Regions from separate parts of the Streptomyces sp. NPDC033270 genome, predicted to be linked through region 4. Evidence: predicted binding sites of a transcription regulator. Region 4 holds the regulator's gene; each other region holds the start of a gene.
What was found. The regulator HrcA, encoded in region 4, represses chaperone genes, less so after heat shock. The targets are predictions, from matches to a motif close to TTNGCACTCNGNNNNNCNGAGTGCNAA.

Region 1 (5,863 bases), on a different contig from region 4:
AGCTCGACCTCGGTCTGGGACGCCGAGGCGTCCTCGACCGGCTTCTTGGCCTCCTGGCGTTCCTTCCACTTGTTCATCGGAAGGATCATGAGGAAGTAGACGACCGCGGCGGTGATCAGGAACGTCAGCGCGGCGCTCAGCACCGAGCCCCAGAGGATGTAGATGCCGTCGGTGTACGCGCCCGACTTGGGGTCCTTGGCGCACGTCGCGGTCAGGCAGGACTGGTAGTGGTCCAGGTTCTGCGAACCGAGGGCACCCACGATGGGGCTGATGACGCCCTTCACCACCGCGTTGACGATGTTGGTGAACGCCGCACCGACGACGACCGCGACCGCGAGTTCGACGACGTTGCCTCGCATCAGGAATTCCCTGAAGCCTGCGAGGACGCTTCTCTTCTCCGTGCTCACCTATGAAGACCCTTCTTGTCTGGCCGATGCGCCTCGAAGGATGATCCCGGACCGGCTCAGGCTGCGCAACTCGGGTCAGGTGTGATGTTTTTCCATAAGGCTCCCTTTTGGCCCTGGTCGGGATATGGGTGATCTCCGCTTTGCTTCATGGTTCGGTGTGGTGAGGCGAGTCGAGGCTGGGCGAGTGGCCGAATGCCTGCCCCTCCGTTGGGCCTGCTGTCCCCGTCCTGGGCGCTGCTCCCTCCCAGGGCGGGCGCCCGCGGTGCCGGGCGGCTCGTCGGTCGCCAATAGGCGATTCTCGGATGACAAGGAAGGCTTTAAGGGGCGGCGGTCGTGAAGTTCTCGTCCCGTGTGCGTGACTGACTTGAGGCGGGAAGTGACAGGCTCAAGGAAGTCTGCGGGTAAGCGGGTAAAGAGAGTCGGGGGAAGTGGACGAATATGGCCGTCGTCTATGGAAGTTCGTTGAAGGTTCTCTGAAATGCCGCCCGCCGCGCCCGCCGTCATGAGCGATATTGCGATCAAATGTGCGCCAGGGAGAAGGCTTTCGATTGGTGACGCACTTCTCATTTCTGGGCTATGGGTCCGTGCAGTCGCCCGTCGGGTCGCGTAAATCGATCTTTGGGTGTGGTGATGTGCGCTGAGCACCGCGTTCGTGCGTCGTCGGCGTCCGGCTGCACGGAAATGATCAGTGCGGCCGCGGTCATGGTGACTCCCGCCAGGGCGCTGCGGCGCTGTCGCACGAACCTTCGTAACCGATGACGGGAGGGCGTGACCTGCACCGGAGCGAACTGCGCCACTGCGCGGCGCGGGGGTGTGGGCAGTGGGGGGTCGGGTGGAGGGGAGTGCGGGGGCGTGGCGAGCGTGGCAGGGGCCGTGAGCAGGTGAGGGGCGGACGGGGCTGAGCGGAGGGGCTGTGGCGTCGGGTCGGTGAATGTGCTGGGCATGAAGGACCGCCTGTGACGAGGGGTTTGCCTTGGGCTACGTCCCACCGTGCCGCAGTCCGCCCGCGCCCGCTCCGGCCTGTGGACGACCCCGCCCTTGTGGACAACCCCGTCACCCGGGTCACACGTCACAGCCTCACGGCAGCTCGATGCCCAGCTCCCAGCCCGCGTGGGCGTCGACGCACAGGCAGTCCCTGGCCGTGTTGTCGGGCAGTGCGGCGACCGCGTCGAAGAGCACCTCGCGCAGCCGGCCGACGTTCTGGGAGAAGACGGCAAGAACCTCTTCGTGGGAGACGCCGTCGCCGGTCTCGGTGCCCGCGTCCAGGTCGGTGACCAGGGACAGTGAGGTGTAGCACAGGCTCAGTTCGCGGGCCAGGACCGCTTCGGGGTGGCCGGTCATGCCGACCACCGACCAGCCCTGGGCGGCGTGCCAGCGCGATTCGGCGCGGGTGGAGAAGCGCGGTCCCTCGATGACGACGAGCGTGCCGCCGTCGACCGGCTCCCAGTCGCGGCCGCGGGCAGCCGTGAGGGCGGCCTGGCGGCCGCTGGGGCAGTACGGGTCGGCGAAGGTGAGGTGGACGACGTTGGGGACGCTGCCATCCGGCAGCGGGTGGCCGTCGAAGTAGGTCTGCGGGCGCGCCTTGGTGCGGTCGACGAGCTGGTCGGGGACGAGCAGCGTGCCGGGGCCGTACTCGGGGCGCAGACCGCCGACCGCGCACGGGCCGAGGACCTGCCGTACGCCGACGGAGCGCAGCGCCCACAGGTTGGCGCGGTAGTTGATGCGGTGCGGCGGGAGGTGGTGGCTGCGGCCGTGCCGGGGCAGGAAGGCGACCTGGCGGCCGGCGATCTCGCCGAGGAACAGCGAGTCGCTGGGGGGACCGTAGGGGGTGTCCACCGTGATTTCGGTCACGTCGTCGAGGAAGGAGTAGAACCCCGAGCCGCCGATGACACCTATCTCCGCGTCAGCCATGCGGGCCACACTATCGGGACCGGGTGCCGGTCGACCCCGTGATCAGCGATCCGGCCGCCTCGTGGGGGATCAGAGGCCTTGGGACGCCAGAGCGATCGGACGACCGGTCCACCGCAACAACCGGACCACCGGACCACCGGACCACCGGAACAACCGAACCCCGCCGTCCATGAAGGCGGCGGGGTCCGAAGAAGTGCGGGGTGCGGCTCAGGCCGCGGAGCTGGTGCTCGACGTGCTGCTGGAGGCCGCCGCGGCCGGGGTGGAGGACGCGGAGTCGGAGCTGCTCGACGAGGAGCCGGCGGAGTCCGAGGAGGACGTGCCGCTCGACGAGGAGGAGCTCTTCGCGGGGCTGCTGCTGGACGACGCACCGCGGCTGTCGTTGCGGTAGAAGCCGGAGCCCTTGAAGACGATGCCGACCGCGGAGAACACCTTCTTGAGGCGTCCGTTGCAGCTGGGGCACTCCGTCAGCGCGTCGTCGGTGAACTTCTGCACCGCCTCGAGGCCTTCGCCGCACTCGGTGCACTGGTACTGGTAGGTCGGCACTTGACTTCCTCCTGGCACTCTCACTCGATGAGTGCTAACGACGCTCCATATTGCAGTATTCCCGCCCGTCAGTCCACCGTGACGGGGAGACGGTGACCGACTCCACGTCCGTTCAGGCGCTCGTCAGCTCCCGCTCCCGGTCGTCAGCAGCGGGGGACACGGTTGCGTCGCCCTGGGAGGCGACCACGGTCGAGGAGCGCGGCAGCAGGTGGGCGCGGAGCGCGACCAGCACCACCAGAGCCAGCGTCGTGCCCGCCAGCGGCACCAGGAAGCCGGTGCTCGGGCCGAAGCGGTCCGCCAACTGGCCGGCGGAGGTGGCCGCGGCCGCCTGGCCCAGCGCGACCGCGCCGGTCAGCCAGGTGAAGGCCTCGGTACGGGCGGCGGCCGGCACCAGCGACTCGACGAGCGTGTAGCCGGTGATCAGGGCCGGGGCGATGCACAGGCCCACGACCAGGCCGACGGCGCCCAGCAGCGGCACCGCGGTCACCGTCCACAGGGGAGTGGTGGCCAGCGCCAGCAGACCGTAGGCGACCAGCAGCCGGCGTCGCGGGCCGACCTTCCAGGAGATCGCGCCGCAGGCGACGCCGGCGAGCATGTTGCCGCCGGCGAAGATCCCGTAGAGCACGCCGTTGATGCCGGGCTGCCCGATGTGCTGGGTGAACGCGGTCAGCGAGACCTGCATACCGCCGAAGACGGCGCCGATGCCGAGGAACGCCACGATCAGGACGCGGACGCCGGGCACCGACAGCGCCGAGACGCGCGGCCGGTCGCCGGCCCCGGCCCGGTGCACCGGAGGCTGGCTGCGCCGCTGCGAGGCGAACAGCAGCCCGCCGGCCAGCGTCAGCGCGGCCTCGGCGATCAGGCCGGCCGCCGGGTGGATGCCCGTGCACAGCGCGGTCGCGAGAACCGGGCCGATCACAAAGGTGAACTCGTCGGTCACCGACTCGAAGGCGGCGGCCGTCGGCATCAACGGGCTGCCGCCCAGCCGGGAGGCCCAGCGGGCCCGCACCATCGGGCCGACCTGCGGAGTCGAGGCGCCCGTGGGGACGGCGACGGCGAGCAGCGCCCACAGGGGGGCGTGGACGAGGGCCAGGATGATCAGGGCCGTGACGCCGGCGACGTGGACCAGGACGCCGGGGAGCAGTACGGCGCGCTGGCCGAAGCGGTCGGCGAGTTTGCCGCTCTGCGGGGCGAACAGCGCCATCGAGACACCGGTGGCGGCGGACACCGCGCCCGCGGTGCCGTACGAGCCGGTGGTGGATTCGACGAGCAGCACGATGCCGATCGTCAGCATCGCGAAGGGCTGCCGGGCCAGAAAGCCGGGCAGCAGGAATGTCCATGCACCTGGGGTGCGGAGCAGTTGTCCGTAACCGGGACGGGAGTCCTTGACCGCGGATGCCACGGCCGGGCCTTTCTGCCGCCTGGTAGCGCGCCACCCGCGAGGTCGTCACGGGCACGCGCCGAGAGCTGTCCTCTCGCGCAGGACCGAGTGATACCGCATGGTCCGCACCCCGAGAGGTGGCTGCGTGTGGCAGGGGACCGCGGCCGCCGAGCGGTCGCGCCAGCTCTGCGTCAGGCAGAGTTGGTTCGTCAGTGTTCCTTTTCATACTACAGGCCCAAGCGCGTGAAGCCCTGGGATTAGCCAGGGCTTCACGTAAATTTCCTTGGGTTCCGTGGAGATATGCAGCACATTTCCGGGGCGGCCGCGCCGCGAGGGCGTGGCCCCCGGGCGGCGCGGGCGCTATCCGTGGGGGTGCCGCCGCGAGGCACCGTCCGCCCCCAGCCAGCCGGCCAGCTTGCCGCCCTGGGAGACCGCCTGCAGCCGCCGCTCGGCCGCGTCGCGCACCTGGTCCGTGGCCACCACCAGCAGCTCGTCGCCGCGCCGCAGCACCGTCGTCGGCGAGGGCACGAAGCTGGAGCCGTCCCGTACGACGAGGGTGACCGCGGCGCCCGCGGGCATCCGCAGCTCGCCGACCTCGACGCCGTGCATACGGGACGTCGGGCCGATGGACGTGGACAGCAGATGGCCGCGCAGCCGCTCCAGGGGAGCCGACTCGATGCCCAGGTCGGCGGCCTCCTTGCCGTTGCCCAGTTCCAGTCGCCGGGCCAGCCACGGCAGCGTCGGCCCCTGGACGAGGGTGTAGACCACGACCAGGACGAAGACGATGTTGAAGACCCGTTCGCTGCCGGGTACGTCGCTCACCATCGGAATGGTGGCCAGCACGATGGGGACCGCGCCGCGCAGCCCGGCCCAGGACAGCAGGGTCTTCTCCCGCCAGGGCACCCGGAACGGCAGCAGCGCGGTGAACACCGACGCCGGCCGGGCCACGATCGTCAGGATCAGCCCGATGACCAGCGCGGGCACGAAGTCGTCGACCAGCTTGTGCGGGGTGACCAGCAGACCCAGCAGCACGAACATGCCGATCTGGCCGATCCAGCCGAGGCCCTCGGCGAAGCCGCGGGTGGCCGGTGCGTGCGGCAGCTTGGCGTTGCCGAGGATCACCGCGGCCAGATAGACGGCGAGGAAGCCGGAGCCGTGCGCCAGTGCGCCGGCCGCGTACGCGGAGACCGCGATGGCCATGACGGCGATCGGGTAGAGGCCGGACGCGGGCAGCGCCACATGCCGCAGCCCGTACGCGCCGAGCCATCCGATGGCCAGTCCGATGGCGGCGCCGATCGCCAGCTCCAGGGCGATGGTGCCGAGCAGGACGTACCACTCCTCGACCGGTCCCACGGTGGAGAAGGCGACGACGAGGATGACCACCGGGGCGTCGTTGAAGCCGGATTCGGCTTCCAGGACACCTGTCAGGCGGGACGGCAGCGGCACGTTGCGCAGCACGGAGAAGACCGCCGCGGCGTCCGTGGAGGAGACCACGGCGCCGATCAGCAGCGCCTGCCGCCAGTCGATTCCGGCCAGATAATGCGCTCCGGCCGCGGTGACCCCCACGCTCACCGCGACGCCGACCGTCGAGAGCGCCGCCGCCCGGGGCAGTGCCGGCTTG
Region 2 (5,863 bases), on a different contig from region 4:
GGCCCAGCGCCGCTGCGAGGACGCCGGTATCACCCTGCGGGTGCCGCGGCCCAAGCTGTGCACCGACAACGGCGCGATGGTCGCCGCCCTGGGCGCGGAGATGGTGGCGCGCGGCCGGGCGGCCTCGCACTGGGACCTGTCCGCGGACTCCTCGCTCCCGGTCACCGAACCGCATGTGCCGGGGCGGCCGGCCGAGGACGAGCACGACCACGGTCACAGCCACGGTCACAGCCATGATCACGTCCACGAGACGAGCAGGCAGAACCTCTACCCGTGAGCAACTTCTGAGGATCGGTGACAACCGCCGCCTCCCCCGGCCCCGCGTCCGCCCCGAGGTCTTACCCTGGAGCGGCACCGGGCGCGCGCGTGGGGAGGCGGCAGGCTGTGGACTGGTTCTGGTGGGTCTTCATCTTCTTCATGGCGGGCGGCTTCGCGAAGGTCGCCGACACCGCCCGTACGGCTATGCGCACCCGCCACGAGCGCAAGATGGAGCGCCTGGAGACCGCGCGGCAGGAACGTCAGGAACTGGCGGCCGCCCAGAAGCCGCCGGAGCCGGTGTGCGGCTGCACCCACCACCTCGCCAAGCACGACAAGAAGGGCAAGTGCCATGAGCGGGTGGAGGTCGCGGTGGCCTGGGACGCCGACCACAAGCCGGTCCAGTACGAAGCCGGCCAGTGCACCTGCCAGCAGTACGTCGGCCCGCAGCCGCTCTCCCAGATCTACGCCGAGGACCTCACCGACCTGGCGTGAGTGACGACCCGGGCGCGTGCGCGGGGTGCCCCAGCAGCATGGTGGGGGCGCCGGCGACCCGGGTGAGGAAGATCGTGCAGGAGTTGCCGCCGCCGCCCAGCTTCAGCTTCCGGCGCAGCTCCTCGGGCTCGACCGCCGAGCCGCGCTTCTTGATCACCGCGGTGCCGACGCCCCGCTCGCGCAGCAGCGCCCTGAGCTTCTTGACGTTGAACGGCAGTACGTCGGTGAGCGCATAGGCGGTCGCGTACGGGGTGGCCGTCAGCCGGTCCGCGGTGATGTACGCGATCGTCGGGTCGATCAGCCGCCCGCCGACCTGTGCGGCGACATCGGCCACGAGGTGGGCGCGGATGACCGCGCCGTCCGGCTCGTAGAGCCAGTCCCCGACCGGCCCCGGCTCGGGGTCCGGCAGGCCGGCGCCCAGCAGCGAGTCGCCGGCCGGCAGCAGGGTGGCGCGGCGGCCGCCGGGCGTCGGGGCGGGGGCGCCGCCGGGGGACGACGTGGCGAACCACAGCACCGCCTCCTTCACCTCGCCCCCGTCGGAGATCCACTCCGTCTCGGCGTCCTCGGGAAGCACGTCGTGCGGCACCCCCGGCGCGATCTTCAGCGCCGCGAACGGGGCCGTACGGGCCGCCTCGACGGCCCAGGACAGCGGCGGCGAGTACGCCTCCGGATCGAAGATCCTCGCGCCGCGGACCTTGCCACGCCGCGCCGGATCCACGAACACCGCGTCGTATCCGGCGGTGTCCACCTCCGCCACCTCCGCGCAGCGCACCTCGATCAGCTCCGCGAGCCCCAGCGCCTCGGCGTTCGCCTTCGCCGCCGCACAGGCCAGCGGGTCGCGGTCGACGGCCAGTACGCGGATCCCGGCGCGCGCCAGCGCGAGCGCGTCGCCGCCGATGCCGCAGCACAGGTCGGCCAGCGAACGGACGCCCAGCGCGGCGAGCCGGGCGGCGCGGTGGGCGGCGACCACGGTACGGGTGGACTGCTCGACGCCGTGGGGCGTGAAGTACATCAGCCACGCGTCCGCCCCGAACTTGGCCGCCGCGCGCTGCCGCAGCCGGGCCTGGCCGAGCGCGGCGGAGACCAGCGGCGCGGGGTGGTCGCGGCGCAGCCGGGTCGCGGCCGCCAGTTCGTCCGCCGGGTCGAAGTCGCGCAGTTCGGCCAGCAGTGCCTGCCCCTCGGGGGCCAGCAGCGCGGAGAAGGTGTCGAGGTCGGTCACCTGCACCATTGTGGTCCAGGCGGGGCGCGGCCCCTACGTCGCCCGGCGGCCGCGTCCGCGCCGGCGCGGACGGTCGCGGCCGGCGCCCTCCGGCTCGCGGCGGCGCTGCGCATGGTCGCTGATCCGCAGCAGCAGCGCCACCATCACCCAGTTCGCGACCAGTGACGAGCCGCCCTTGGCCAGGAACGGCAGGGCCTTGCCGGTCAGCGGGATCAGGCCGGTGACGCCGCCGGAGACGACGAAGACCTGGAGCAGCAGCGCCCCGGCGAGCCCTACCGCGAGCAGCTTGCCGAACGGGTCGCGGGCGGTCAGCCCCACCCGCAGCCCGCGCTGCGCGAGCAGCACGTACAGCATCAGCACCGCCATCACCCCGGCCAGGCCCAGCTCCTCGCCGACGGTGGTGAGGATGAAGTCGCTGTTGCCCGCGAAGCCGACCAGCTCGGGGTGGCCCTGGCCCAGGCCGGTGCCGCCGATGCCGCCGCTGCCGAAGCTGAACAGCGCCTGGCCGAGCTGGTCGGACATGCCCTCCGCACGGCCTTCCTTGGTGAAGGCCCGCATGGGGTCCAGCCAGGCCGTGACGCGGCCGTGGACGTGCGGCTCCAGGGAGCCGACGACGGCCGCGCCGACCGTGGCCATCAGCAGGCCGCACAGCACCCATCCGGCGCGCCCGGTGGCCATGTAGAGCATGATCACGAAGACGCCGAAGAAGATCAGCGAGGTGCCCAGGTCCCGTTCGAAGACCAGCACCAGCAGGCTGATCACCCAGATCGTGAAGATCGGCCCGAGCTGCCGTCCCGGGGGCAGCTGGACGCCCATGACGCGGCGTCCGGTCAGCGCCAGCGCATCGCGGTTGACGGTGAGGTAGCCGGCGAAGAACACCGAGATCATGATCTTCACGAACTCGCCGGGCTGCAGCGACAGCGGCCCGAGCAGGATCCAGCGCTTGGCGCCGTACATGTCGGCGCCGAAGAAGGCCGGCGCCATCAGCAGCACCAGGGCGACCGCCATCGTCAGATAGATGTAGCGCTGCAGAATGCGGTGGTCGCGCAGCACCAGCAGGATGGCGATGCAGACCGACACCCCGATCACCGTCCACACCAGTTGGCCGCTCGCCGCCTCGGCGATCTTCAGACGCGGGGTCTGCGCGTAGGTGACGTCCAGCCGGTGCAGCAGGACCAGGCCGATCCCGGTCAGCAGGGTCGCCAGCGGCAGGATCAGCGGATCGGCGCGCGGGGCGAAGCGGCGCAGGACCAGATGCGGCACCAGCGCCACGAAGAGCATGCTGACGGCGAAGCCGGCCAGGCCGCCGGGCAGCCGGCCGGTCATCGACAGACCGGTGTAGGCGTAGCCGAAGACGGCGGTCAGGACGACGAGGGCGAGCAGCCAGGCCTCGGTCCTGCGGCGGTCCGGTGCCCGTTGCAGCGCGGCGAACGTCATGGTGCGCTCGGCGTCGCTCTCCGGCTCCCCGGCCGGCCGGGGAGCGCTGGTCAGTCCACGCACGGGTTCCTCCGCCTTCGATGGTCAGGGCCTGCGGACCCGGTCCGGGCTGATCCACACGGCGCGTCCGGGCCCGGTTCGCAGGCCCGGCAGTCGGGGAAGTAGACGAGGTGGCCCGGGGGGTGGTTGCCAAGAAACGGGAAGGTGTGTCCGATTTGGCAGGGAACCCGCCCCGGCGACGGACCCGTTGGCCGCGTCGCGGTCAACCGGCGTCGCGGAACCCGCCCCCGGCGCGCTGGCACTCCGCTTGACCGAGTGCTAACCGCGTCATAGTCTCGGCGTTGGCACTCTCCAGTGGGGAGTGCCAAACACACAGCGACGGGCAGGTCCGGCACCCGCGACGACGGATCCACCTGGTCGCCACCTCAGACAGTTAACCCCGTGAGATCTCCGAAGGGGGAGGTCGGATCGTGACGACCGCCAGCTCCAAGGTTGCCATCAAGCCGCTTGAGGACCGCATCGTGGTCCAGCCGCTCGACGCCGAGCAGACCACGGCCTCGGGCCTGGTCATTCCGGACACCGCCAAGGAGAAGCCCCAGGAGGGCGTCGTCCTGGCCGTGGGCCCGGGCCGCATCGAGGACGGCAAGCGCGTCGAGCTCGACGTCACCGTTGGTGACGTCGTTCTCTACAGCAAGTACGGCGGCACCGAGGTGAAGTACAACAACGAGGAGTACCTCGTTCTCTCGGCCCGCGACGTGCTCGCGATCGTCGAGAAGTAAGTCACCCAGATTTGCCGTGATCTGCGCCCCTGGTTCCCGCGTCTAAACAACCCGGGGCAGGGGCGCAGTTCGTTTGACCCAGCGGTCCCCACTGCGTGCCGAGGATCGCAATGAGAGGACTTGAAGCACCCCATGGCGAAGATCCTGAAGTTCGACGAGGACGCCCGTCGCGCCCTTGAGCGCGGCGTGAACAAGCTTGCCGACACGGTGAAGGTGACGATCGGTCCGAAGGGCCGCAACGTCGTCATCGACAAGAAGTTCGGTGCCCCCACCATCACCAACGACGGTGTCACCATCGCCCGTGAGGTCGAGGTCGACGACCCGTACGAGAACCTGGGCGCCCAGCTCGTCAAGGAGGTGGCGACCAAGACCAACGACATCGCGGGTGACGGCACCACCACCGCCACCGTGCTGGCCCAGGCGCTGGTCCGCGAGGGCCTGCGCAACGTCGCCGCGGGCGCTTCCCCGGCCGCCCTGAAGAAGGGCATCGACGCCGCCGTGCAGGCCGTGTCCGAGGAGCTCCTCGCGACCGCCCGCCCGATCGACGACAAGGCCGACATCGCCGCCGTCGCCGGCCTGTCCGCGCAGGACAAGCAGGTCGGCGAGCTCATCGCCGAGGCGATGGACAAGGTCGGCAAGGACGGTGTGATCACCGTCGAGGAGTCCAACACCTTCGGTCTGGAGCTGGACTTCACCGAGGGCATGGCCTTCGACAAGGGCTACCTCTCGCCGTACATGGTCACCGACCAGGAGCGTATGGAGGCCGTCCTCGAGGACCCGTACATCCTGATCCACCAGGGCAAGATCGCCTCGATCCAGGACCTGCTGCCGCTGCTGGAGAAGGTCATCCAGGCGGGTGGCTCCAAGCCGCTGCTGATCATCGCCGAGGACGTCGAGGGCGAGGCCCTGTCGACCCTGGTCGTCAACAAGATCCGTGGCACCTTCAACGCGGTGGCCGTCAAGGCCCCCGGCTTCGGTGACCGCCGCAAGGCGATGCTCGGCGACATGGCCACCCTCACCGGTGCCACCGTCATCGCCGAGGAGGTCGGCCTCAAGCTCGACCAGGCCGGTCTGGACGTGCTGGGCTCCGCCCGCCGCGTGACCGTCACCAAGGACGACACCACCATCGTCGACGGCGGCGGCAACGCCGAGGACGTCGCCGGTCGCGTCGCCCAGATCAAGGGCGAGATCGAGACCACCGACTCCGACTGGGACCGCGAGAAGCTCCAGGAGCGCCTCGCCAAGCTCGCCGGTGGCGTCTGCGTCATCCGCGTGGGTGCGGCCACCGAGGTCGAGCTCAAGGAGAAGAAGCACCGTCTGGAGGACGCCATCTCCGCGACCCGCGCCGCGGTCGAGGAGGGCATCGTCTCCGGTGGTGGCTCCGCCCTGGTGCACGCCGCCAAGGTGCTGGAGGGCAACCTCGGCAAGGAGGGCGACGAGGCCACCGGCGTCGCCGTCGTCCGCCGCGCGGTCGTCGAGCCGCTGCGCTGGATCGCGGAGAACGCCGGCCTCGAGGGCTACGTCATCACCGCGAAGGTCGCCGAGCAGGACAAGGGCCAGGGCTTCAACGCCGCCACCGGCGAGTACGGCGACCTGGTCAAGGCCGGCGTCATCGACCCGGTCAAGGTCACCCGCTCCGCCCTGGAGAACGCCGCGTCGATCGCCTCCCTGCTGCTCA
Region 3 (5,863 bases), on a different contig from region 4:
CCAGGGGCTGAGCCGGTCACCACCCCTCTTGGGGCCGGGGCTCCTTGACCACCCGCGTCGTCATCCGGGTCGCGCCCGCGGAGCACGTCACCGCGCGGAACCGCCCGCCGACCTCGGCGACCCAGAACGCGTCGGCGAGCGTGAGCGCCTGGACGGTCCGGCCGCGCCGCCACCCGCGGAAGGACACCTCGACGACGTCGGCACCGGGCGGCAGCTGCCCCCACGCCAGGGACCAGCGCGTCGCCGCCCGGCCACTGTGCCGGCCGCCCCTGAGCGGGGAGAAGCACAGCTGGCTCACGACGGACACGTCGATCAGTCCGGCCGCGTTGTGCACCTCCAGCGCCGGGCGGCCCTCGGCGCCGCGCGCGAGGCGCAGCCGCCAGCCGCTCAGGGGCAACCGCAGGGCACGGGGCCCGAGGGCGGTGAGGGTGGCGGAGCCCCTAGGGGAGGGTTCGTCAGTCATGAGGAAACCACCGCGGTCCACTGTGTCTCCCGGGGTTCGACGGCTCGATGCGTACGCTGCCGCTGTCGCCGCTGCAGCCGCTGGCGCGGCGCGGGCGCTGACGCTCAACTGCCCCGGAGCGTAGGGACGCTCCTTGTGGATTCCTTGTGTCCGCCGAACGCCGAACGCCCTCCGGGCCCCTGGCGACGCACACCGCCCCGGGTCACAAGATCCCCACAAAGAAGGCCCCTACGGTCTGCGGCACGGCCGGCCGCTCCGCCTCCCCGCGACGTGAGGACGGATGCGGCCGGGGCCGACCACTCGTACAGACCCATTCGTTCCTGGAAGGGAGCACCACCATGCAGCGTCCCAAGAGCGCCGTGGCAGGAGTTCTGGCCGCATTCGCTCTCACCGGTTCCCTGCTGGCCACGGCCGGGCCGGCGAACGCGGCGGACGACGGCCCGGCCCCCGCGGCGACGGCCTCGCAGCCCGGCGGCAAAGGCGAGAGCAAGGGCGAGGGCAAGGGCATGTGTGCGCGGGTGCCCCGGCTGGAAAAGCGCATCACCAGGGCGCTCGACCGGCTCAACGGCGACGCGGACACCAGGGGTTCGATCGCGCGGATGGAGGTGCGGGTGAAGCGGGCCCACGCCAGGAACCACGACGAGGTGGCCACGTTCCTCCAGGACCGGCTCACCCACCGCAAGGAGCTGAAGCCGACCCTCACCCGCGAGCTCCGCGACCTCAAGGCCGTTGCGGCCTGGTGCGCGAAGAAGGGCGACGCCAAGGGCGGCAGCGGCTCGTGAGGCGGTCCTCCCGGCGGATCGCGCTGCTGCTGACGGCGGCGGTGGCGGTAGCGGCCCTGGCGGCCACCGGCTGTGCGCGGGACTCCGGCCGGGCGTCCTCGGGGGACTCCGCGGGAACGGCGGAGACGGCGGAGACGGCGGAGACGGCGGAGACGGCGGAGATGACCAAGAAGGTCCGGGACGCCGAGAAGGCGGCGGACGACGCCGACGCCGACGCGGCCGGGGACGTACGGTGAGGAGCCGGTGAACGCCGTCGGGGCGGCACCCCCTGGGAGGAGGGTGCCGCCCCGACGTATGTGCGGACGTGTGATCCGGGAGGGATCAGCGTTCCGATCCGGAGGATCAGAAGTCCATGTCACCGCCCGGCATGCCGCCCGGAGCGGCCGCGGCGGCCTTCTCCGGCTTGTCGGCGATGACGGCCTCGGTGGTGAGGAACAGCGCCGCGATGGAGGCGGCGTTCTGCAGCGCGGAGCGGGTGACCTTGGCCGGGTCGATGATGCCCTCGGCGACCAGGTCGACGTACTCGCCGGTCGCGGCGTTCAGGCCGTGACCCGGGGTCAGGTTGCGCACCTTCTCCACGACGACGCCACCCTCGAGGCCGGCGTTGACGGAGATCTGCTTCAGCGGGGCCTCCAGGGCCAGCTTCACAGCGGCGGCACCGGTGGCCTCGTCGCCTTCGAGCTCCAGCTTCTCGAAGACCTGGGAGGCCTGCAGCAGGGCGACGCCACCGCCGGCGACGATGCCCTCCTCGACGGCCGCCTTCGCGTTGCGAACGGCGTCCTCGATGCGGTGCTTGCGCTCCTTGAGCTCGACCTCGGTCGCGGCACCGGCCTTGATGACCGCAACACCGCCGGCGAGCTTCGCCAGGCGCTCCTGCAGCTTCTCGCGGTCGTAGTCGCTGTCCGAGTTCTCGATCTCGGCGCGGATCTGGTTGACGCGGCCCTGGACCTGGTCGCTGTCGCCGGCACCGTCGACGATGGTGGTCTCGTCCTTGGTGATGACGACCTTGCGGGCGCGGCCGAGCAGGTCGAGACCGGCGTTCTCCAGCTTGAGGCCGACCTCCTCGGAGATGACGGTGCCACCGGTGAGGATGGCGATGTCGCCGAGCATGGCCTTGCGGCGGTCACCGAAGCCCGGAGCCTTGACGGCGACGGACTTGAAGGTGCCACGGATCTTGTTGACGACCAGGGTCGACAGGGCCTCGCCCTCGACGTCCTCGGCGATGATCAGCAGCGGCTTGCCGGACTGCATGACCTTCTCCAGGAGCGGCAGCAGGTCCTTCACGTTGCCGATCTTGGAGTTGACGATCAGGATGTACGGGTCGTCGAGCGACGCCTCCATACGCTCCATGTCGGTGGCGAAGTACGCCGAGATGTAGCCCTTGTCGAAGCGCATACCCTCGGTGAGCTCCAGCTCCAGACCGAAGGTCTGGGACTCCTCGACGGTGATGACGCCTTCCTTGCCGACCTTGTCCATGGCCTCGGCGATCAGCTCGCCGATCTGGGTGTCGGCGGCGGAGATGGAGGCGGTGGAGGCGATCTGCTCCTTGGTCTCCACGTCCTTGGCCTGCTCCAGCAGGGCGGCGGAGACGGCCTCGACGGCCTTCTCGATGCCGCGCTTGAGGGCCATCGGGTTGGCGCCGGCGGCGACGTTGCGCAGGCCCTCGCGGACCAGTGCCTGGGCCAGGACGGTCGCGGTCGTCGTGCCGTCACCGGCGACGTCGTCCGTCTTCTTCGCGACCTCCTTGACCAGCTCGGCGCCGATCTTCTCGTACGGGTCCTCGAGCTCGATCTCCTTGGCGATGGAGACACCATCGTTGGTGATCGTGGGGGCGCCCCACTTCTTCTCGAGGACGACGTTGCGGCCCTTGGGGCCGAGGGTGACCTTGACGGCGTCGGCGAGCTGGTTCATCCCGCGCTCGAGACCGCGCCGTGCCTCCTCGTCGAACGCGATGATCTTGGCCATGTGAAGTGGTCCTCCCGGACGGGGTGGATTTCTCCGGATCGGCACCCGTGCCCGCGACGGACGGTCCGTGCGCCGTGTGGTTCCTTGCCCCACCCGGCGTCCGGACCTCACCGGCCCGATCCAAGTTCTGTCACTCTCACTCGGAGAGTGCTAACGCCAATGATTAGCACTCGGGCAGGGCGAGTGCAAGCCACCTGGAGGGGGTCACCCAGGGGCGGCGGGTGGGCGAGGGGCGAGCGAGGGGTGGGCGAGGGGTGGGCGACGGGCGGGTGCCGGCCGGTCGTCGGGGTGCCGCCGGGGTGCCCCGCGGCAGCGAGCGGCACAGGGCGGGCGCGGGCGAGACGGGGGGCGGGCGCGGGCGACGGGGGCTCAGGTCCCGCCGCGGGGAGGGCAGGCAGAAGGCCCGTACCCCGTGACGGGGTACGGGCCTTCTCTACGCTGCAGTCGGCCCGCGCCTCAGGCGCTCACCCTGACCATGTCCGCCTGCGGCCCCTTCTGGCCCTGCGAGATCTCGAACTCGACCCGCTGGCCCTCCTCAAGGGTGCGGTAGCCGTCCATCTGAATCGCGCTGTAGTGGACGAATACATCCGCACCACCGTCGACCGCGATGAAGCCGTACCCCTTCTCCGCGTTGAACCACTTGACGGTGCCCTGAGCCATGCCTAACTCCCCTATTACTGGCCCTTGCGCAGGACCGCACTCCGCGGACCCGGGTCAGACCTCACCCCGCGAAATGGCCCGTGGGGTGTGCGCCGGAACGCGTCGACCGCCGCTGAATGTATCTGCACCGATGCCCAGCGCAACAGGTCAATCGGACGAGAATTCTGGCGCCGGAGAATCGGCAATATGCGATGAAATCCCGTTTCTCCGGGGCAAGTCGGGCCGGGCATAGACGCACGTAAGCGACAAATGCCGCACACACTTTGCACACAACTCTCCGCGGTTTCCTATGCGTTCGGCATGTGCGCGGAGTTATCCGGAACGGGGATCACCGCAATGGTATCCCCTTTCACTAAACGGAATTGCCCCGTCCGATTTCAACGGACGGGGCAATTCCGGTCAAGCAGGTGAAGAGATGGCGCAAATTAGCGCTCACCCCTCGACCGATCGGGGCGAGAGACGACGGCCACCGGGCGCGTGCGGCCTCAGCAGCCGCCGGCGACCGCCGGGATGATGGAGACGCCCGCACCGTCCGGCGTCGGCGTCTCCAGGCCCTGCTCGAAGCGCACATCGTCGTCGTTGACGTAGACGTTCACGAAGCGACGCAGCTTGCCGGCGTCGTCCAGTACACGGGCCGCGATGCCCTCGTGGTTCTTCTCCAGGTCGGCGATCACCTCGGAGAGGGTCGCGCCCTCGGCGGTGACCTCGGCCTCACCACCGGTGTACGTACGGAGGATGGTGGGGATGCGGACCTTGACGCTCATGGGTTCTGCCTTCCGGACAGGGTTGGGGAGTGCGGGTTCGTAGAGCTCGGGACTCAGCCTGCCAGGCCGGCCTCTCGGAACGCGTCCAGGCTCGGGCGGATCGTGGCCGTGGGCCCGGACGTCGGCGCGACGGCGTCAAGCGTCTTGAGGCCGTCACCCGTGTTGAGCACGACGGTGGTCAGGGACGGGTCGAGCACACCGTCCTCGATCAGCTTCCTGGTGACGCCGACGGTCACCCCGCCCGCGGTCTCCGCGAAGATCCCCTCCGTCCGCGCCAGCAGCTTGATCGCGTCCACGACCTGCTCGTCGTCGACGTGCTCCACCGCACCGCCCGTATGGCGCGCGATGTCGAGCACATACGGCCCGTCGGCCGGATTGCCGATCGCCAGCGACTTGGCGATGGTGTTCGGCTTCTGCGGGCGCACGACGTCGTGCCCGGCCTTGAAGGCCGTCGACACCGGCGAGCAGCCCTCCGCCTGGGCACCGAAGATCCGGTACGGCCGGTCCTCGACCAGCCCGAGGGCGATCAGCTCCTTGAGCCCCTTGTCGATCTTCGTCAGCTGCGAGCCGGACGCGACGGGGATGACGATCTGGTCCGGGAGCCGCCAGCCCAGCTGCTCGCAGATCTCGTACGCCAGCGTCTTGGAGCCCTCGCCGTAATAGGGGCGGAGGTTGACGTTGACAAAGCCCCAGCCCTCGCCCAGCGGGTCGCCGATGAGCTCCGAGCAGAAGCGGTTGACGTCGTCGTAGTTGCCCTCGATGCCGACCAGGTCACCGCCGTAGACCGCGGCCATGACGACCTTGCCGGCCTCCAGGTCGTGCGGGATGAACACACAGGACTTGAAGCCCGCGCGGCGCGCCGCGGCGCCGACCGCGCCGGCGAGGTTGCCCGTGGAGGAGCAGGACAGCGTCGTGAAGCCGAAGGCGCGGGCGGCCTCGACGGCGATCGCGACGACCCGGTCCTTGAAGGAGTGCGTCGGGTTGCCGGAGTCGTCCTTGACGTAGAGCGCGCCGGTGACACCCAGCTCGGCGGCGAGCCGGTCGGCCTTGACGAGCTTGGTGCAGCCGGGGTTCAGATTCGGCTTGTCCGCCACATCGGTGGGGACGGGCAGCAGCGGAGCGTAGCGCCAGATGTTGTCCGGACCGGCCTCGATCTGCTTGCGCAGCGCCTCGGGGTCGCCGCTCGGCAGGTCGTAGGCGACTTCGAGCGGCCCGAAACAGGTCGCGCA
Region 4 (5,863 bases):
CGTACCCAGGCGGTACGGCTTGGCGCCGGCCTCGGCGAAGACGGCGAGCTCCTCCGGGGAGACGCCTCCCTCCGGACCGACGACGAGCACGATACGGCCGGTGGCGGGGAGTTCGGCGGTGGCCAGCGGAGTGCTGCCCTCCTCGTGGAGGACGGCCGCGAAGTCGGCGTCGGCCAGCAGGGCGGCGACCTGCTTCGTCGTCAGCGGGTCGGCGACCTCGGGGAAGGTCAGCCGACGGGACTGCTTGCCCGCCTCACGGGCCGTGGCGCGCCATTTGCCCAGCGACTTGGCGGCCCGCTCGCCCTTCCACTGGGTGACGCAACGCGCCGCCGGCCAGGGCACGATGGCGTCCACACCGGTCTCGGTCATCGTCTCGACGGCCAGCTCGCCGCGGTCGCCCTTGGGGAGCGCCTGGACGACGGTGATGACCGGGTCCGGCGGGTCGTCGGTGCGCAGCTCCGTGACGGCGACGACGAGCGTGTCCTTGCCCTCGACGGCGGCGACCGTGCCGTAGGCCCCGGTCCCGTGACCGTCCGTCAGCACGACCTCCTCGCCGGCCCGCAGCCGCCGCACCGACACCGCGTGCCGGCCCTCGGGGCCGTCCAGGGTCAGCGTGCCGCCGGCGCGTGCCTGCGCGAGCGAGTCGACGAGGAAGACGGGCGCGGTCATGACGCGCCGCCGGCGCCGGGGTGGGCCAACGCCGCCCGTGCCGCGTCGATTTCGGCCGCGAGGACCTCGACGAGCTGCGCGGCGGGCAGCTCCCTGGCCAGCCGGTGCCCCTGCCCCGCCCACAGGTTCATGGCCTGCGCGTCGCCCGCCTTGGCCGCGGCCTTGCGCACGGTGGAGGTGAGGTAGTGGACGGCGGGGTAGGCGGCCGGGGCGTACGGGCCGTGTTCGCGCAGGAAGCGGTTCACCAGCCCGCGGGCCGGGCGCCCGGAGAACGCCCGGGTCAACTCCGTATGCGTGAACAGGGGGTTGTTCAGTGCCTGCTTGTGCAGCGGGTTGGCGCCCGACTCCGGGGTGGCGAGGAACGCCGTCCCCAGCTGCGCCATCGTCGCCCCGGCGGCCAGTACGGCGGCGATCTGCGCCCCGCGCATCAGCCCGCCCGCGGCGATCACCGGGATCTGCACGGCCGCGCGGACCTGGCCGAGCAGCGCCAGCAGCCCCAGCCCCGCACCGGTCCCGTCCGCGTGCGGATCGTCCCGGTGGGTGCCCTGGTGGCCGCCGGCCTCCACGCCCTGCACACACACCGCGTCCGCGCCCGACCACTGCGCGGCCTGCGCCTCGGCCGCCGTGGTGGCCGTCACGACGGTGTACGTACCGACCTTGGCGAAGGCGTCGAGGACGGCGCGCGAGGGGCAGCCGAAGGTGAAGGACACCAACGGCACCGGGTCCTCCCGCAGTATCGCGAGCTTGGCCTCGTAGCCGTCGTCGCTGGGCCCGTCGGTTTCGCCGAGCTCGGTCTCGTACCAGGCGGCCTCGCCCGCGAGCTGCTCGCGGTAGACGTCGACGGCGGCGGTGTCGGCCAGGGACGGCTGCGGCATGAAGAGATTGACGCCGAAGGGCCGGTCGGTCAGCGACCGCAGCTGTTTGATCTCCTGGTACATGCCGTCGGCGGTCTTGTAGCCGGCGGCGAGGAAGCCGAGACCGCCGGCGCCGCAGACGGCGGCGGCCAGCTCGGGTCCGGAGCCGCCTCCCGCCATCGGCGCCTGCACGATCGGATAGCGACAGAGATCGGTCAGTGCGGTGGACATGAGCACATCGTGTCACGGGAAACGCCGAGCCCCCGCATCAGGGGCTCGGCGCTGGTACGCGCCTGGGCGCGTCGGTTCGGCCGTGGCCTACCGCCCGTTGAACGCGTCCTTCAGCCGCGAGAACAACCCCTGCTGCCCCGGCTGGAACTGGCCCGTGGGCCGCTCCTCGCCGCGCAGCTTGGCGAGCCGCCGCAGCAGCTCCTCCTGCTCGGGATCGAGCTTGCTCGGGGTCTGCACCTCGACATGGACGATGAGATCGCCGCGGCCGTTGCCCCGCAGATGCGTCACCCCGCGCTGGTGCAGCGGAATCGACTGCCCGGACTGGGTGCCCGGCCGCACATCGATCTCCTCCACCCCGTCCAGCGTCTCCAGCGGGCACTTCGTGCCCAGCGCCGCCGCCGTCATCGGGATGGTGACCGTGCAGTGCAGATCGTCGCCGCGCCGCTGGAAGACCGGGTGCGCAAGCTCGTGGATCTCGACGTAGAGATCACCGGCGGGGCCGCCGCCGGGGCCGACCTCGCCCTCGCCCGCGAGCTGGATCCGGGTGCCGTTGTCGACACCGGCCGGGATCTTGACGGTCAGCGTGCGGCGGGAGCGGATCCGCCCGTCGCCCGCGCACTCGGGGCACGGCGTCGGCACGACCGTGCCGAAGCCCTGGCACTGCGGGCACGGCCTCGACGTCATGACCTGGCCGAGGAAGGACCGGGTGACCTGCGAGACCTCACCGCGGCCGCGGCACATGTCACAGGTCTGCGCCGAGGTCCCCGGCGCCGCGCCCTCACCGGTGCACGTCGTGCAGACCACGGCGGTGTCGACCTGGATGTCCTTGGTCGTGCCGAAGGCCGCCTCGTTCAGCTCGATGTCCAACCGGATCATGGCGTCCTGGCCGCGGCGGGTGCGCGAGCGCGGTCCGCGCTGCGAGGCCGTGCCGAAGAAGGCGTCCATGATGTCGGAGAAGTTGCCGAAGCCCGCGCCGAAGCCGCCCGCGCCACCGGCGCCGCCCGACTGCGACAGCGGGTCCCCGCCGAGGTCGTAGACCTGCTTCTTCTGCGGATCCGACAGGACCTCGTAAGCGGCGTTGATCTCCTTGAACCGCTCCTGGGTCTTGGGGTCCGGGTTCACGTCCGGGTGCAGCTCGCGCGCCAGCCGGCGGAACGCCTTCTTGATCTCGTCCTGCGAGGCATCGCGCCGTACGCCCAGGACCGCGTAGTAATCCGTGGCCACTTACGACTCCGCCAGGATCTGTCCGACGTAACGTGCCACTGCGCGTACCGCTCCCATCGTTCCGGGGTAGTCCATGCGGGTCGGTCCGACCACGCCGAGTTTGGCGACTGCCTCGTCGCCCGAACCGTAGCCGACCGTGACGACCGATGTGGACGTCAGGCCTTCGTGGGCATTCTCATGCCCGATACGTACGGTCATGCCCGAGTCCTTGGCCTCGCCGAGGAGCTTGAGCAGCACCACATGCTCCTCAAGGGCCTCCAGCACCGGACGGATGGTCAGGGGGAAGTCGTGCCCGAAGCGCGTGAGATTGGCGGTGCCGCCGATCATCAGCCGCTCTTCGGTCTCCTCCACCAAAGTCTCCAGCAACACCGACAGCACTGTCGAGACCGTGCCGCGGTCGTCCTGTTCGAAGGACTCCGGGAGATCCTGCACCAACTGGGGCACATCCGTGAAACGGCGTCCCACGACCCGGCTGTTGAGCCGCGCCCGCAGGTCCGCCAGCGAGGTCTCGGCGAACGGCGTCTGGCAGTCGATGAGCCGCTGCTCGACCCGCCCGGTGTCCGTGATCAGTACGAGCATCAACCGGGCCGGCGCCAGTGCCAGCAGCTCGACGTGCCGGACCGTGGACCGCGTCAGCGACGGGTACTGCACGACCGCGACCTGCCGGGTCAGCTGCGCCAGCAGCCGTACCGTGCGCCCCACCACGTCGTCGAGGTCGACGGCACCGTCCAGGAAGTTCTGGATCGCCCGCCGCTCCGGGCTGGACAGCGGCTTGACGCCGGCCAGCTTGTCGACGAAGAGGCGGTAGCCCTTGTCGGTCGGGATCCGCCCCGCGCTCGTGTGCGGCTGGGCGATGAAACCCTCGTCCTCCAGGGCTGCCATGTCGTTGCGGACGGTGGCCGGGGAGACCCCCAGCTGATGCCGCTCGGTGAGCGCCTTGGAGCCGACCGGCTCCTCCGTCCCGACATAGTCCTGGACGATGGCGCGCAGCACTTCGAGCCTGCGTTCACTGAGCATCCTGCGCACCTCCAGTCCGGCCGTCCGCCGTTTCGTTACTCCTGGCACTCACACAAGTCGAGTGCCAGACCCGGAGCCAGTGTACGGCCGGGTAGCACGGCCACGGCAAGGGCGACCTTGCGCGGCGCCCGCCCGATGACCGTGTTCGGCCGATCCACCGGGCAACGCTATCGCGATGGAGCTAGCGTCTCGGTATGGGCACTGCTTGGGAAGAGGCCGGGTGGGAACAGCTCGGTGACGGTGTCGCCAGGCGCCGGATGCCGGGCTGGGACGAGACGATCGGCGTGATCACCGGATCGGCCGGCGTCATGATCGTGGACACCGGTGCGAGCATCCGTGACGGCGCGGATCTGCGCCGGGCCATCCGCGGCGTACTGGGCCGGGAAGTGACGCATGTCGCGCTCACCCATCCACATTTCGATCATGTGCTGGGCACCGCCGCCTTCGCCGGCGTCGAGGTGTTCGGCGCGGCCGGCCTGGGCGAACTGCTCCGGCGCGGCAAGGACGAGCTGCGGCACGACGCGATGCGCCACGGCGTCGCGCGGGACGCCGCCGCGGAGGCCGCCGATCTGCTGGTCGCCCCGCACCACCATGTGCACGGCCAACTGACCGTCGATCTCGGCGACCGGCAGGTGCTGCTCGCCAACGTCGGTCCCGGCCACACCGCCCACGACCTCGCGGTCCTGGTGCCCGGCCGGCACGGCGCCGCCGAGATCGTCTTCTGCGGCGACCTGGTCGAGGAGTCCGGCGAACCGCAGGCCGGCCCGGACGCGCTGCCCCAGCAGTGGCCCGCGGCCCTGGACCGCCTGCTGGCCCTCGGCGGCGAGGACGCGGTGTACGTCCCCGGTCATGGTGCCGTGGTGGACGCCGCCTTCGTCCGCGCCCAGCGCGACGCCCTGGCCGCCCTCTTCGGCGTACCGCCCTCCTGAGCGCCGGCCCCCGCCCCGGCCGGGGCCCGTCGGCACCGGGTCCCGCCGTGATCGACTCCGCCGCGATCAGGTCCCGCCGCCAGCGGGTCCCGCCGCCGGGATCTCGTATAGAACAGGCCCATGCAGAGCAAGCGCTACAGCCCCGACCTGACCCCGCCCTGGAAGAAGCCGCGCCCCGCACCCGAGGTGCCGGCCGACCCCGATCTGGTCGTCGAGGAGGTCACCACGGGCTTCTGCGGCGCCGTGATCCGCTGCGAGAAGACCGCCGAGGGGCCCACGGTCACCCTGGAGGACCGCTTCGGCAAGCACCGCGTCTTCCCCATGACCCCGCGCGGCTTCCTCTTGGAGGGCAAGGTCGTCACCTTGGTGCGCCCGCAGCACCGGCCGGCGCCGGGCGGCCCCGCCCGTACGGCTTCGGGGTCACTCGCCGTTCCCGGCGCCCGCGCCCGGGTCGCACGCGCCGGGCGCATCTATGTGGAGGGCCGGCACGACGCCGAACTGGTCGAGCGGGTCTGGGGCGACGACCTGCGCATCGAGGGCGTCGTCGTGGAGTACCTGGAGGGCGTCGACGACCTCCCGGCGATCGTCCGCGGCTTCTCCCCCGGTCCGGACGCCCGGCTGGGGGTGCTGGTGGACCACCTCGTGCCCGGTTCGAAGGAGTCCCGGATCGCGGCCGAGGTGACGGGCGAGCACGTGCTCGTCGTGGGCCACCCCTACATCGACGTGTGGGAGGCGGTGAAGCCGTCGTCGGTGGGGATCGCGGCGTGGCCCGCCGTCCCGCGCGGCCAGGACTGGAAGACCGGGGTGTGCCGGGCGCTGGGCTGGCCGGAGAACACGGGGGCGGCGTGGCAGCGCATTCTGTCCTGCGTACGGTCCTACAAGGACCTGGAGCCGCAACTCCTCGGGCGGGTCGAGGAGTTGATCGACTTCGTCACGGTC

Region 1: a site for HrcA is predicted at 2,873-2,899, ahead of ACZ5XZ_RS18385 (FmdB family zinc ribbon protein). Genes of this name have one in related genera too.
Region 2: a site for HrcA is predicted at 3,702-3,728, ahead of groES (co-chaperone GroES). Genes of this name have one in related genera too.
Region 3: a site for HrcA is predicted at 3,374-3,400, ahead of groL (chaperonin GroEL). Genes of this name have one in related genera too.

What each region holds. Positions count from the first base shown of each region.
Region 1 is NZ_JBVIRA010000012.1:44,877-50,739, reverse strand. It holds gene mscL (large conductance mechanosensitive channel protein MscL) at 1-407, opposite strand, end outside; gene ACZ5XZ_RS18390 (S-methyl-5'-thioadenosine phosphorylase) at 1,485-2,318, opposite strand; gene ACZ5XZ_RS18385 (FmdB family zinc ribbon protein) at 2,526-2,861, opposite strand; gene ACZ5XZ_RS18380 (MFS transporter) at 2,974-4,263, opposite strand; gene ACZ5XZ_RS18375 (potassium/proton antiporter) at 4,603-5,863, opposite strand, start outside.
Region 2 is NZ_JBVIRA010000012.1:203,057-208,919, reverse strand. It holds gene tsaD (tRNA (adenosine(37)-N6)-threonylcarbamoyltransferase complex transferase subunit TsaD) at 1-277, shown strand, start outside; gene ACZ5XZ_RS19065 (hypothetical protein) at 385-750, shown strand; gene ACZ5XZ_RS19060 (THUMP-like domain-containing protein) at 734-1,978, opposite strand; gene ACZ5XZ_RS19055 (FtsW/RodA/SpoVE family cell cycle protein) at 2,003-3,406, opposite strand; gene groES (co-chaperone GroES) at 3,877-4,185, shown strand; gene groL (chaperonin GroEL) at 4,318-5,863, shown strand, end outside.
Region 3 is NZ_JBVIRA010000007.1:172,739-178,601, reverse strand. It holds gene ACZ5XZ_RS13530 (hypothetical protein) at 17-463, opposite strand; gene ACZ5XZ_RS13525 (hypothetical protein) at 802-1,245, shown strand; gene ACZ5XZ_RS13520 (hypothetical protein) at 1,242-1,481, shown strand; gene groL (chaperonin GroEL) at 1,588-3,210, opposite strand; gene ACZ5XZ_RS13510 (cold-shock protein) at 3,667-3,870, opposite strand; gene ACZ5XZ_RS13505 (MoaD/ThiS family protein) at 4,356-4,634, opposite strand; gene thrC (threonine synthase) at 4,688-5,863, opposite strand, start outside.
Region 4 is NZ_JBVIRA010000059.1:4,088-9,950, reverse strand. It holds gene ACZ5XZ_RS38895 (16S rRNA (uracil(1498)-N(3))-methyltransferase) at 1-669, opposite strand, end outside; gene ACZ5XZ_RS38890 (nitronate monooxygenase) at 666-1,754, opposite strand; gene dnaJ (molecular chaperone DnaJ) at 1,842-2,978, opposite strand; gene hrcA (heat-inducible transcriptional repressor HrcA) at 2,979-3,995, opposite strand; gene ACZ5XZ_RS38875 (MBL fold metallo-hydrolase) at 4,190-4,924, shown strand; gene ACZ5XZ_RS38870 (DUF3097 domain-containing protein) at 5,045-5,863, shown strand, end outside.